2 regions of the Exiguobacterium sp. CH10 genome follow, and region 2 is predicted to be linked to the other one. Evidence: riboswitches for the same ligand, from Rfam matches in the RefSeq annotation. Region 2 holds a riboswitch; the other holds the start of a gene.
The links. Region 2 has a riboswitch for thiamine pyrophosphate ahead of thiW (energy coupling factor transporter S component ThiW). Riboswitches for the same ligand answer to the same signal wherever they lie in the genome.
Positions count from the first base shown of each region.

Region 1: it holds a riboswitch for thiamine pyrophosphate, as region 2 does, so the genes downstream of both, KNP04_RS00680 (Ykof family thiamine-binding protein) here and thiW (energy coupling factor transporter S component ThiW) in region 2, are expected to answer to the same signal.

Region 1 covers NZ_JACSKO010000001.1:125,681-133,242, forward strand. The annotation lists gene KNP04_RS00665 (energy-coupling factor transporter transmembrane component T family protein) at 1-520, opposite strand, end outside; gene KNP04_RS00670 (ABC transporter ATP-binding protein) at 517-1,860, opposite strand; gene KNP04_RS00675 (ECF transporter S component) at 1,853-2,428, opposite strand; gene KNP04_RS00680 (Ykof family thiamine-binding protein) at 2,421-3,011, opposite strand; TPP riboswitch at 3,094-3,194, opposite strand; gene KNP04_RS00685 (GTP-binding protein) at 3,254-4,453, opposite strand; gene KNP04_RS00690 (hypothetical protein) at 4,565-4,831, opposite strand; gene KNP04_RS00695 (SMP-30/gluconolactonase/LRE family protein) at 4,844-5,725, opposite strand; gene KNP04_RS00700 (class I SAM-dependent methyltransferase) at 5,865-6,473, shown strand; gene rlmN (dual-specificity RNA methyltransferase RlmN) at 6,513-7,562, opposite strand, start outside.
Region 2 covers NZ_JACSKO010000001.1:1,314,443-1,322,004, reverse strand. The annotation lists gene tnpB (IS200/IS605 family element RNA-guided endonuclease TnpB) at 1-1,102, shown strand, start outside; gene KNP04_RS06680 (hypothetical protein) at 1,262-1,525, opposite strand; gene thiW (energy coupling factor transporter S component ThiW) at 1,586-2,071, opposite strand; TPP riboswitch at 2,138-2,237, opposite strand; gene KNP04_RS06670 (hypothetical protein) at 2,283-3,023, opposite strand; gene KNP04_RS06665 (hypothetical protein) at 3,097-3,786, opposite strand; gene KNP04_RS06660 (AAA family ATPase) at 3,881-4,801, shown strand; gene KNP04_RS06655 (DUF58 domain-containing protein) at 4,804-5,856, shown strand; gene KNP04_RS06650 (ribonuclease FAU-1 family protein) at 5,921-6,460, shown strand; gene KNP04_RS06645 (tetratricopeptide repeat protein) at 6,511-7,562, shown strand, end outside.

The DNA.
Region 1 (7,562 bases), 1.2 Mb from region 2:
GAAGGCGTTCCCATTTCGTATCGAGAGATACACCACGTAGCCGATGCGCATATTGGAGTTGCTGTAGCTCACGCTGCAACAAAGGAATGAAACGGAACCCGACAAGGGCACTATAGGCGATTGTCGGCGATAACTTCGCCTGTTGCATCAAACTCATAACGAATCGCTTTGAATCCGTTGTCATCATGAAAAGAAGAGAGAGGACCGTGAACGCCAGGACACGAAGACTAAGGGCAACGGCAACGCGTCTCTCTTCAACTGTGATGTCCTGACCGAGTATGGTCATCCACGTCTCCCCCCCTAGGTCTTTCCCGAACACGAGCGTCGTCCAAAACGTACCGACCGCTGTGATTAGAAATGGAATCAAGAACATTCCCCATCTCTTCCACGATACGTCCGTTGCCACCAGCTGAATCAGTAGCGTACCGACAATGATGACGAGCGGGGTCCAAGGGTTGTAAAACAGCGCCAGACCGAACATGATGAGCGTCAATGTCACAAATTTCACCGTCGGATTCATGTCATGGAGTGACATCGTTCTCCCCTCCCCTTCAATCGATAATCAAGGAGCATCTCTGTGTTCTGCCATAGTTCATCCCCGAACGGTCCTGAAAGTTCCCCGTCCTTCATCAGATAGAATGTATTGGCGATATTGGCGAACGATAGGTCATGGGTTACGAACAGGATGGTCTGCCCTTGTTCCGCATGCCGCTTCATCAGCGCCTCGAGTGCATGGAGTGACGCTTCGTCCTGACCTGCAGTCGGTTCATCGAATGCAAGCAACTGTTTACTCGATAGCGACTGGATTCCAACTGCGAGCCTCCGTTTTTGGCCATGGCTTAGGGATAACGGATGGAGGGATCTCTGATTATGAAGCTCCATGTCAGATAACACGGTCTCAATTGATGTTTCGTGACCAAACTGCAACTCTCGCTCAACGGAGTTCATAAAAAATAAATGTTCTGGTGATTGTGGCACGAGTCCGACCCGATGATCGTGTTCTGTTAAGCTTCTTAAAAATGTCGACTTCCCGCTCCCATTCGGTCCAAGAATGGCAATCACTTCTCCAGCCCGGACGTGGAGCATCGTCTCGTTGAGCTGAAACGAATCACGTCTGACCTCTTTAACCTTGTAGCGTTGAATAGCTGAGAGTGACGCGTTCGACTTCACGAATGCAAAATCCTCGACCGGACGGAATGATTCATTCCTAACGACACACCCTCGCTCTAACTTAATATGCCAGTCAAAGTAATCTCCCCATAGATGGGGACGATGCTCGACGACAATGACATTCAGGTCTTTCATCTTGTCGAGCCATTTTACAAATTCTTCCGCGGTCACTGGGTCTAGATGCGTCAACGGTTCATCGAGCAGAAGCCATTCCGGTCTTCCGACTAGAGCGCACGCAACAGCAATCCGCTGTTTCTGCCCGCCTGACAACGAATCGATTTTGCGGTTTCGATAGTCACTCAACTGTAACGATTCGAGGATTTCCGTCACGCGTTGTTCGATGTCTGAGACAGGTGTCGACAAGTTCTCAAGTGTGAAGATCAGTTCTTCTTCCACCCGCTCCATGACAAATTGCGTATCCGGGTCTTGAAACACCGTTCCGACCCGCTGATTAATCTCGCCAGGTGCATAGTCGTCGTATGTTCGTCCAAGTAGTTCGAGCCTGCCATCAAGGATTCCGTCACAATTCTCCGGATAGAGACGGTTGAATAGCGCGAGAAGTGTCGACTTCCCGCTCCCACTCGCACCAGATAACATCGTACGACCTTGCCGAACCGATACCGTGACATCCTTAAGAATCGCATCTAAACTTTCTGGGAATCGAAAATGAAGTGACTCTGTCTCAACCATGGACGTTTCCACTTCGTGAAATCGCATAACCGCGAAGTGATCCTGTCTTCAACAATAGGTCACTGAGCAACTTCCCACCGATTCCAGCGATGACCATCCCACTGACGGCTCTCAGCCCGAACATCGTCGCCACATAACCTGGCTCTAACATCGTGAACCCACTCATGAAATATGTATAGACGAAACTCGTGACAGCCGACCCAAATCCGGCCAGCATAAGAACCCATAGCTCATAACGTCTATAGCCCGTCATCGCAAAGACGGCTTCTGCCCCTAAACCTTGTACGATGCCGACCAAGATGATGCGTGGCCCAATGGCATTCCCAATCAACATCTCAATCGTTGCGGCCATCACTTCTGAGATGAATGCCGCCCCCGGTTTACGAATGATGTATGCCGAGATAATCGATACGATAAACCAGATGCCAAAGATCCACTCGTAGGCAATGGGTCCGATCAACCCTGCCCACAAGTTACCGATATGAACGAACAATAAATAGACGACCGCGAAGACAACAGATAATACGGAAACAAGGACGACTTCTTTCAATTTCCACGATTTAAGCATGTCGCCCTCCATGTGACGGACTATTTACGCTGAACGTCACCGTCATGACAACATGTCGGTTCTTTTCACGCGTCCGCTTAAAGGCCGCCTCGTAGTATGAGAACACTGCATCTAAATTCCCGTGGATACCTGATGCATAATGCATCGACTCGTTATAGACACCAGCTTGTTTTGCTTGCTCGATTTCCTCATAGATAAGCTCCATGTAATTGTCAGCACCCATCGGATAGAGTGCGAACTGCGAAGACACATACTGGTCTCTTGATGCACCGTTTGATGGTTCGCTAGGAGTCTCGAGTGCCTCATCTCCCGTCGAATCTCCTGGACAACCGACAGAGAACGTTCCGCTCATCGAGACGTGCTTCCCTTCCTCCGAAGCAAGACTCAACACCGTTCGAGCGACGTCAAACACATGCTCGACTCGTCCACGGATGACCGTCGACACGTCATCCGTATGTCTCCACACACCTGACAGATCCGTTCGTTTTAGTGCACCTTTGATTGTCCCTACAAAATCGTCTGTCATCGGGCTCAGTGTGAATCGAAACCCGACAATCGGACTCGTACCACATGATTCATTCATTCTATTTCCCCCTCTAAATGTGTTTGCATAAAAAAAGCCGCATTCATGAGAATGCAGCAGCAAAATCTATACAAACTTGCATAGAGAAAGTGCCGCACTTCCTCACGCCAGTATTATCTGGATCGAGTTATAAGGGATCGGAGCCATGCTCTCATCTCAGCCGAAGCACCCCTAGTGCAGTCATTGATATGCGGTTACTTATGCAGTCACAGTATAGCGATGTTTCGAAGCTTTGTAAACGGTCAATCTGAATATGTGACGAATTGACCTGTACCCGGGAGCGGGTCATGGAACGTATCCCACGATGTTTCCATCTCCTCATCCGTCAATAAGCAAGCATCAAGTGACCGCTCGACCGTCTCCCGGTCCATTCGTTGACCGATGAGGACCAATTCGTTCTGTCGGTCTCCGTACGGCTCGATGTAGTCTTCGCGCAGTTCCGGTTCGGTTGCAAACATAGCCTCTCGTTCACTCTTCGGAAGTGTCGCTAACCAACGCCCCGCATGTTCGAGCGTTGATGCATACCCAGCCTGTGAAAACAGACAAGCGAGGTCGTTTCGTGTCGCAATCCATAAGAAACCTTTGGCACGAACGATTTCTTTAGGGTAATGTTCCATCCAATTCATCAAACGCTCAGGATGGAATGGTCGACGCCGGCGGTAAACGAACGAACTGATGCCATACTCTTCCGTTTCCGGCGTATGTTCTTCCGACTCGAGCTCTTGAATCCAACCTGCGGCGCGCATCGCTTGGTCAAAATCGAACAACTGGACGTCTAGCAGGTCGTCTAACGCCACATTCGAGTAGGTCGACGTCAACAACCTTGCGCTCGGATTGAGCGTTTTCAGTAAGCCCTTCATCTCCTGCAGTTCTTCTTCAGATACCCTGTCCGCCTTGTTCAATACGATGATGTCCGCAAACTCGACTTGGTCGACGAGAAGGTCGACGACTTCACGTACGTCACCTGTATCGACGGCTTGTTGGCGTTCCATAAGCGATTCACCGGAATTGAAATCTTTGAAGAAGCGGTACGCATCGACGACGGTGACCATCGCATCGATATAGACACGACTCGTCAAATCGATTCCGAGCGCATCGTCGGCATACGAAAACGTCTGCGCAACGGGAATCGGCTCTGAAATCCCAGAAGACTCGATGATGATGCCATCGAGCTCGCGATCTTTCGTTAATTCATAGACAGACGTCAGCAAATCTTCTCGGAGCGTGCAACAGATGCATCCATTCGAGAGCTCGACTAGTTTTTCATTGGTCCGAGAGAATCCTCCTTGCTCAATCAACTTTTCATCGATATTCAGTTCACTCATATCATTCACGATGACCGCATATTTCTTGTGATCTCGGTTATGTAAGATGTGATTAAGCAGCGTCGTCTTGCCGCTACCAAGATACCCCGATAGTACCGTAATTGGAATTCGTTTCATGATATATCCTCCATTTAAATCGTAATTATTACTTTTTATATAATGGAATGGTAACATCTTTTTGTCAACAAAAAAACACGTCCAACGACGTGTTTTTGAACATGTGGGTATTTATTCTTCAAGTGCCCTTCTTTCGGCTTCCGAGCGCGGATAAGCGTTCGCCTGCCATTCAGCCCGATAAATCGAGTCGAGTTGAGTCAATCCGACCTCGTCCTCATCTTTGTCTGAATCGACGCTCGGCACCTCATCCCACTTCGGGTCGAGGTAAGAATGATCTTCTTCACTTGCTCGATTTTCTTGGATCTTTTGAATCCCCATCTTAACTGCTGCAGCAACTGCCAACCCAATACCAGCTCGAACTAACAGTCGTTTCACCATCGTATTTCCTCCTCAGCGACCGAAACGATACAATGGCATCCCTTTCACTTCCGTGTCGACGATAAATACTGATCCCGCATCCGGATATTCGGAAAGCGCCTCCTCATCCATTCCTTCACGCGCCGTCGTGATGGCTAATCGATTCAGCCCATCTCCGATAAAGGCACAGGAGGTGACGTTTGGTGCCGGAACATGCACTTCCAATAATTTTTCACCTGTTGACGGGTCCCAACGTGAAACTCGTCCACCAGCGTAATGTGCAATCCATAGACAACCTTCAGAATCGGACGTCATCCCGTCAGGAAAACCTTCTTCCTCTGAAAAATCAATTACGACCTCTCCGTTCGAGAGCGTTCCTGACTTCAAATCAAAATCATATTTCCGAATTTTCTCAGTCGGTGTATCGATATGGTAAAAAACGGAATGGTCAGGCGACCATGTCAACCCGTTCGAAAGTGTCAATTCATCCATGAGTGATGTCGTCGTTCCATCTCGATCGACTCGATACAGTTTTGCTTGGTTTTCTTCATCCTCAAGATGGAGCGTACCTGCGAAAATACGACCATATGGATCAGCTTTCCCGTCGTTGAAACGTAATCGACCATCAGGGTCATCCAGCTCAACAATTTTATTTAACTCTCGATTAATTTCATCCCATTCATAGATTCCGTCTTTCAACCCGAGGACGACACCATCCGTCACTTTTGGTATGACAAAACCGACCTGTTTTCCGACCTCGAAAGAAGAAATCTCGTCTTCTCGCTCGTCATACCACCATAATGTATGACCTTCGATATCTACCCAATAAAAACGCTTCAACTCAGCATCCCAACACGGACCTTCACCAAGCGTATTTCGTACCCGAATCCATAACGACGCATCTACTCTCTCCATTACTTAGCCTCCACTCTATCCATTAGTTCAGAAATCTATTCCCTTCTCCCATCTGGACTATGCATGAATTCGGAAAATCGTGATGGATTTTCACCGTCACTGTTTCGATTTGCTATAGTGAAAGAAAAGTAGAGAGGAAGTGAATGTCTTGTCTAAATGGGATGAACGATTTAGCTCGGAGGATTATGTGTATGGGACAGAGCCGAACGAATTTTTACGCGAATGGATCACCTCTCATCAGATCGAAGGAAAACGTGTATTGGCCATCGCAGAGGGGGAAGGTCGAAATGCAGTCTGGCTAGCCACGCTCGACTTCGACGTCGAGATGTGGGACGCTTCGAAAGTAGGACTCGAAAAAGCGAAGCGCTTGGCAACTTCACGAAACGTCTCTCTTCAAACGAAGCAGATTGACTTGAATGAAGCGGACTGGTCGCAAGATACGTATGACCTAGTCATCTGCATCTTTGGCCACTTTCCACCACATGTCAGAGAAAAGGTGCTCGCCGGTATTCTGAAAACACTACGACCTGGTGGCGTATTCCTGACTGAAGTGTACTCTACACATCAACTCGCCTACGGGACAGGCGGACCAAAAGACGTCTCACTTCTGTACACCGAAGAGATGTTCCACCAACTCGAAGACAATTTCATTTCTCTGGTCTTAAACGAGAATGTCGTATGGCGAGAAGAAGGGACACTCCATCACGGCGAATCAGCTGTGATTCAATATGTCGGACAAAAACGATAAGCGAATGGCCTCCCCGAAAAATTCGGAGAGGCCATTTGATTACTTCGCGCCTTCGACGTTCATATGCTTACTGCGGAGCTGACCGCAAGCTGCATCGATATCTGTCCCATGTTCGAGACGGACACCTGTGTTGACACCACGCTTTTTCAAGATATCATAAAACGCCATGATATCTTCCGGTGTGCTTCGCTCATATTGGATATGCTCGTTGACAGGATTATACGGAATCAAGTTGATGTAAGACTTGTCCTTGATGTCTTCAATCAAGTCCGCGAGTTCTTCCGCATGTTCCGGTAAATCGTTCACTTTCGAGAGCAAGATATACTCGAATGTGATCCGCTTATTCGTCTTCTCGACGTAATAGCGAATCGACGGCATGAGTTTATCAAGCGGGAACGCCCGGTTGATTTTCATGATACGTGTGCGTAATTCATCGTTTGGCGCATGCAGAGAGAGCGCCAAGTTGATGCGTAAGTCGAGGTCCGCAAACTTATAAATCTTGTCCGCAAGACCACTCGTCGACACGTTGATTTTACGTGGAGCGATTGCAAGACCACGCTCATCTTTGACGACGCGCAAGAAGTCGACCAAGTTATCGAAGTTATCGAACGGTTCACCGATTCCCATAACGACGATATGACTGACGCGGTCCCCTTCTCCTTCCCCATCGAGGAAATGTTGGACAGTCATGATTTGCTCGACGACCTCACCAGCCGTCAAATCACGTGTCTTTTTCAACAAGCCGCTCGCACAGAAGCTGCAGCCGATGTTACAACCGACCTGTGTTGTCACACAGACTGAGCGACCATATTTATGACGCATGAGCACCGTCTCGATATAGTGACCATCATGCAATTTAAGTAAGAATTTGACCGTCCCATCGCCCGCTTCTTGTTTGACGAACAGTTCTTGTGTCGAGATGACATATTTCTCAGTTAAGTAATCGCGTACTTCGTCACGGACGTTCAGCGCGTCCATCGATTTGACTCGATCGATGTAGAGCGAGTCCCAGACTTGACGTGCGTGGAAGGCACCATATCCTGCTTCCGTGCACTCGTTTGTGAGCTGATCGAACGTCAACCCGTATAT
Region 2 (7,562 bases):
GATCGGCTGTTCCCGGTTCGTGTTCAACCATTTCCTGTCGAAATGGGACGCGGCCCATGAAGCGACCGGCAAGGGACTGTCGTATGATGCCTGCTCGAAAGAACTTCCCATGCTCAAACAGGAATTTGGTTGGTTGACGGAAGTGGACAGCACGGCCGTCCAGAACAGTGTCAAACACCTGGCCGACGCGTATAAGAAGTTCTTCAAGAAAAAGGGGAATCATCCCCGTTTCAAGTCGAAGCGAAACCCCGTCCAATCCTATACGGCGAACATCCAGGGCAAGTCCCAGCTCCCCGAGGTCTCGATCGTCGGGAATCGACTCAAACTCCCGAAGCTGAAATGGCTGCGTTTCGCCAAATCGAGACAGGTCGAGGGTCGCATCCTGAGCGCCACGATCCGATGCACGGCTTCGGGTAAATATTTCGTCTCCCTTCTCGTAGAGCAGGAGATCAGTGAGCTGCCGAAGACCGGTTCATCGGTCGGCGTCGACGTCGGGCTGAAGAACTTCGCCGTTCTATCGGACGGCACATTGTACAAGAACGACCGTTACTTCCGTACGCTCGAGAAGAAACTGGCACGGGAGCAACGTAAGTTGTCCCGTCGTCAGCGCATCGCCCTGAACAAGAGGGTGAGACTCTCCGAGGCGAAGAACTACCAGAAGCAGAAGCGGAAGGTTGCCCGTATCCACGAGAAGATCGCCAACAGACGCACTGATTTCCTGCACAAGGTGTCGACCGAGATCGTCAAAAACCACGACGTCATCGGCATCGAGACCCTGCAGGTCAAGAACATGCAGAAGGACCGCAAGTTGAGCAAGTCGATCGCCGAGGTCGGCTGGTCGGCGTTCTTTCGCATGCTCGAGTATAAGGCCGGCTGGTACGGCAAGACCGTCGTGAAGGTCGGGAAGACCTTCGCCTCGAGCCAATTGTGTTCGAGTTGCGGCCATCGACACCAAGACGTGAAACATCTTGGTCTGCGTGAATGGACATGCCCGGCTTGCGGGGTCCACCACGACCGTGATGTGAACGCAGGACTGAACCTCAGACAAGAAGCCGAGCGCATGTTGGCTTCTTCAACCGTCGGGACGACGGGGCTAGCCTGATCAGGTTCCGACTGTCAGGTCGGATAACTCAGGAATCCCCCACCTCTAAGCGAAGCGTAGGTGGGGGTAGTTCAAGCGAAGAACGGCTTTGTCGACAGCGACTTAATTGATGAATGGAATGGTGAAGCGATTTGGGTTTATCATACAAAAAACCGACCGTCATGAGTCGGTCGGATTCTCGGATGGACTTGTTTTTTGCGTGACATTCATAGCTGCCAAGAAGAAGGGGATAGCGGCAAAGAGAAACAAGGTAACGAACCAGTTTTGAAGAAAGGGATCGACAAACGTTGGTTCTTCCGGCCAGCTTCCTGTTGAGATTTGGGCGCTCCAACGGGTGTAGAGTGCAATGCGTTCGAGCGTATATAAGAGTCCAGACAAAAACAACAATATACCACCCGCTACAAGTTGATTGAAACGTGACATAAAACTCCTCCTTCATGGATGTTGTCTATAGTTTACCATTTTCATCCAATCGAAAGACTTTTATTTGAGTGCGCTCGGTCGCAACTGTTTGACACGCGACAAGACGAGCCAACCGAGAAGCGCACCCGTCAAACTAGAGGCAAGGAACGCCGGGACAAAGAAAAATGCACCGAACGTCGAACCCATCAACAGTTTTGCGTACGGGACGGCAATCAACGAAGCGATAACCCCAGTTCCGATGATTTCTCCGAGAGCGGCGGCATAGACGCGATTCGTGCGAACGAAGAACATACCAGCAAGAAATGCACCAATCATGCCACCGGGGAACGCGAGAAGTGACCCTGTGCCGGTCATGACGCGAATGAGTCCGGTCACGAATGCGACGAGAACGGCTCCGATTGGCCCGACGGTGACTGCGGCAATCACGTTCACCATATGCTGAATCGGATAAGCGCGGGCGACACCTGTGGGAATCGAGATGAACATTGAGCCAACGACGGCGATGGCGACGAGCATCGCCATCCAAGTGAGTTGTTGAATACGCATGAATAGTCTCCTTTCAAAATAAAAACGCCACGTTTCCAGACGGAAAAATGGCGTGGATATACAGAGGCGTATCCCAAGCCACTTCCCTACGCTGGTATGAGCCAGATCAGGTTCAAAGGGTCCGGCAACATGCCGTCTCAGCCCGAAGGCTCCCCTAGTGGTCGATTATTGACTTGAGTATAGCATAACTAAAATCGGAAGGGGGCCGGAATTACCCCTCATTCTTGGCTAACAGGTCCTCATAGTCCTTCTCGCTCCAAAAGAGCGGTGAGATGGATTCGGGACCTTTTAAAATTTCTCCATCCTGGTCGTATACGATGGCATATCCGTTCTCGACATCGAACACGAACAAGTCGGCAGTGACTTCGGTCACGCCATTGCCGACGATAATCACATCGTCGATTGGTTCCCGCACTAATTCGACACCTGCTTCATCGAGTTCGACGAGAAGGGCTGACGTGTACGCATGGCGGTCATAGACGGATTGAAATTCATCCTGCGTTAGGATGACATCGGTAGGAGGGGCACTCGTTCCGAATTTCCGATTTTCAATCTCTTCGACGTATTGAAGGAAAGACTCCTCTTGCCAAAACAGCGGGGCGACCGACTCAGATCCATTGATTACCGTCCCGTCCTGACTGTCGAATACCGTGGCATAAGTCCCGTCATCGAGTTTGAACGGATAAATATCTGCATATGTGTGCTCAAGCCCGTTTCCGGCAATGATGACGCGTTCAAACGTCTCGCGGAACGGTTTGATGCCTTGTTGCTCGAGCGCAGCGAGGAGCGGTTTCGTTTGTTCATATTGGTCATAGACGTCTTTAAAGTCTTCACGTGTCCATTCTGTGATGGGTTCATCCGGTGATTCGATTGGAATCGGATTGTCTGCCACTGTATCCGTACAACCTGTGAGTAAAAGTGCACTTAATCCGAACATCGCCCATCGTCTCATGATTTCATCCCCTTAACTGACATTTTCCACCATTTTATCATTCATGACGAAAAAGCAGAACCTGTGCACATTCTCACTCGGGGTGAGGGCGTGTTGTGTAGGAATCGAGTGTATTCTTAAAGTGGAGTGTGTCTTCTTCAGAAATCGTTACTCCTGAAGAGGTGCCGTAGCGAACCGCATGATAAACGGACGGATTCATCGGTAAATCGATGCGTTGGAACCACTCTTGCAGTGTCTCATGAGCACGCAATCGCTTGGCTGGTACGAGAGATTGGTTGAATGTAATCAGTGCATCGCGAATCGGGACGTTCGTGAACGCTGTGAGCGTCGAAGCGGAAGAAGCGTTCTTGTTTAGTAGCGATTCGACAAGCGGGTCTATGCTTGAATCAACATGATCTCGTGCGCGCGCCAAACGTTGCTTCCGTTTCCGATAAATATAAAAGGACAGACAACCGAGCGCGATCAAAGCGACGAAAAACCCGAGATTTCGTCGTGTGGACTCTCCAGAGCCCGTAAATCTCTCAAGAGGTTTTATTTTTCCTTTTCGAGGATCCAATTCAAACGGGTAATCTGCTTTGGATTCACCGATTAAAATTCCATCCTCATCCGATAGGAGATCAGTCGGTGAACTATTATTTTCCTCAATCGGTATCGTTTCCGGGTTATAGAGCCATTCGAATATCCCGGTCGCAACCACCATCATTGTAAAGGTGACGAGAAGTGTGGCGGCAATCATGAGAAAAAACTTGTTCGTCCAGCGCAAGAAGTTACCTCCTTTTTGAATGTTCAGACTATTTGTTGTTTATCTTACCATAAAAAGGTAAAGTTTGATTAAGACAAAAAATGGAGGTCATATCATGGGCATGGAGCGAGTCATCAAACAGTTGAACGAGGTGTATTTAGGCAAAGAGGATGTCGTACGCCTCTGTTGTACCGCGTTACTCGCGGAAGGACATATTTTGTTAGAAGATGTGCCAGGAACGGGGAAAACGTTACTTGCTAAAACGATTGCAGCTAGCTTCGACGGCGCGTTTTCTCGGATTCAGTTCACGGCCGACTTGTTACCGTCTGACGTGATTGGCGCAGATTATTTCAACATGCAGACCCAGACGTTCGACCATCGACAAGGACCAATCTTTGCGAATATCGTCTTGATTGATGAAATCAACCGAGCGGTTCCACGAACGCAGTCCGCCTTGCTCGAGGCGATGGAAGAACGACAAGTCTCCATCGGGGGAGAGACGTATCCGATGCCAAAACCATTCTTCGTCATCGCGACGCAAAACCCGATCGAATCGGCCGGGACGTTCCCGTTACCGGATGCCCAGCTCGACCGCTTCCTCATTTCGATTCCAGTCGGTTACCCTGATGTCGCGGAAGAGCGGGAGCTCCTTTTACAAGTCATGCGTCAAACACGGAAAATCGTGGAGGCGGTCGCGACGTTAGACGAGTTACGCCGCGCACAAGAAGAAGTGAAGCAAGTATCGATTCAAGATGACGTCCTCGATTATTTACTCGGGCTCGTTCATGCGACACGAGAACACCAATCTGTCGAGGTCGGTGTCAGTCCACGAGGAGCCATCGCGCTCATGCAAGCGTCTCAAAGTTACGCCTATCTCCACGAGCGATTGTATGTCATTCCGGAAGATGTGAAAGCCGTGGCACCTTATGTATTGGCACATCGCCTGACGTTGACGCTTGAAGGAGGCATCAAATCGACGAAACAGGATATCATCCGTTACATCTTAGACACCGTTTCTGTGCCGGTCGAGGGTTGACGATGACGTTCTCGACACATAACGCCCTACAGAAACAATGGATTCCGGTCTATGGATTCGCTGGGGTGATTCTCGTATTCGTCCCGTACATGGAGATTGTCGGATATGCTCTTTGTTTACTCGCGGGTATCGTCTGGTTCTTCGAACGGACGCGGAAACAGTTAGAGCGAGCCCTTCGTCTTCATATACATACACACGAATCTCTTCTCTTTGTTGGGGATGAGACGGAAGTGCAGGTGATGCTAGACGGAAGTGAAACCCTCGAACGACTCGGGCTTCCCGTTCGCGTTCGCCTGAAATCCAATACAGCGCTTAGCTTTCCAGACCACGATCGCTCCCCAAATAGTTTAGATATGACGTTACGGACGGATCAGGCCCGCCATGTGCTTCGTGTCCAGGCCGAATTTCGGGGACCGGCTTATATCGAAGAGTGTGTACTCGCTGTGACGCTCCCGCTTCATCTCGGGACGTATCTTCTTGAGTGTCCCATCGAGAAACGGTGGACGGTGCTGCCGTCCCTCACGTTACATCCTCCGGTCGGCACGAAACGATTGGCACTCGGTGACCGTCCTTTGACCGCATCGCCTCTACGGAATCCACTTCAGGTTCTAGGGTCGAAGCCTTATGAAGGAGAACCGGTCAAGGAGATTGACTGGGTCGCCACGGCAAAACTCGGGCGTGTCCAGTCGAAAGTCTTTCAAAAGACATCACTCGATACGTTCACGTTCGCAGTCGATTTGAGTGGACCATCTGGCTACACGTTGCATCACGACTTTGAGTCGATCATCAGCCAGGTCGCATATGTGACGACTCGTCTCTTAAAAGAGGAGTGTAAAGTCGAACTGTTCATCAACCGCTTCAACGGGGAAGGGAAGATGGAGCATATCTCCCTTCAGGAAGGGGAACGAGGGACACGCCTCATCCTCATGATGCTGGCCGATCTTCATCCCGGGAACCGCTTCATCTCGACAGACGCGTTCGTCCGAATGGTTGAACGGAAACGTTTGAAACAAAGCCATCTCGTCTGGTTCAATCAGCATAACCTGTACGACTAACAAGGAACTTTTCTTCTTCTGGCGAACTGTATCATACAGAGATGACCGAAAGGGAGAGATCCATATGGCAAAACGGAAGTATGCGAATCGACGAGACTGGGAGCGAATTTTAAAGAACCGTTATGCGCAAGAACGCGTTCAGACGGAACAATTTTCAGGGGTGGTTGCTTTATTCCAAATCGATGAGGTTCGAGCGCCTCAATATAAGATGCACAAAGGCGAAGAATTCATCGTTGCAGATGCTGGTTTTGGTTGGCTCCAATATTTCCCGGACAATGAACCGTTCGGTGTGACGGTCATGTTCAATCCCGATGGTGAAATCGTGCAGTGGTATATCGACCTCGTCGACCGGATCGGCGAAGAGGATGGCATCCCGTATATGGACGACTTGTTGCTCGATATTCTCGTGTTTCCGAACGGGGATATCGTCAAAAAGGATGAAGATGAGTTCGAAGAGGCGACCGAGAACGGCGAATTGACACCTGAACAAGTCGAGCGGGGATGGCGTGAGTTTGAAGCGACGCTCGAACGGATCAAACACGGAGACTTCGTCTACTTTGATTTGGCAAAAGGACATTACGAACAGTTAAAGCAAAAGCTATGAGCGGATTCACTCTCTCTGCTACAGTAAGAGCGTAGGAGGGGGAGTTTTTTATGAAAGAAATTGAAATCGAGACGTGGGCACGACGAAAACACTTTGAGTTTTTCAAAGCGTTTGACGCACCGCATTTTAACGTGACGGCGAACGTGGATGTGACAAATCTCTATACATATGCGAAAGCGAGCGATCAATCGTTCTTCAAACTCTTTTTATACGGTGCGGTGAGAGCGGCGAACGCGATTCCGGAATTGCGCTATCGGATCCGTGGTGAAGAGGTCGTCGAACACGAAGTGGTCCACCCATCGTTCACGGTCATGTTAGACGAAGATGTCTTCAATTTTTGCGCGGCCACGTTCAGTGAAGATTTACCGACGTTCTTACAAGAAGTGACGACGCGGATGGAGCAAGCTGCTGACGAAGTCGTGGTCGGAGATGAGGAACCGGACGACTTGCTCTATATCACGAGTGTTCCGTGGATTACATTCACAAGCATCATGCACCCGACGCATCAGCAACAACATGACAGTGTCCCGCGCATCGCCTGGGGAAAGTTTGAGCGTCAAGGAGAGCGTCTAAGGATGCCGTTATCCGTTCAAGCCCACCACGCACTCGTCGATGGGGTGCATATTGGCAAGTATTATGAAGCGCTCCAATCATGGTTAGACCAAGATTTCGCTCAGGAGGTGACCGACGTGACAGAAGAAAATGAGTTTAATCGAGCAGTACGTCTCCGTGAAGAGGGACAGCTCGAGCAGGCGAAGCAACTGTTCTTATCGCTCTTACGGAAGGATGAGAAGAATCCGACGCTACATGCGTACTGTGCGTGGTGTTATGACTCGCTCGGTGAAGAACGTCAAGCGGTACCGCATTATGAGCGGGCCATCCGACTCGGATTGACCGGAGATGAGTTGGCGGAATCGTATCTCGGACTCGGTAGCACGTATCGGGCACTCGGTCGATACGCGGAAGCGGAACAATTATTTGCAGAGGCAATCGAACATTTCCCGAATCATGGGGCGCTCAAAGTGTTTCAGGCGATGACCCACTATAACGTCGGTCGTCATGAAGAAGCGATGGGCGCGTTACTCGAGCTGCTTGCCAGTCC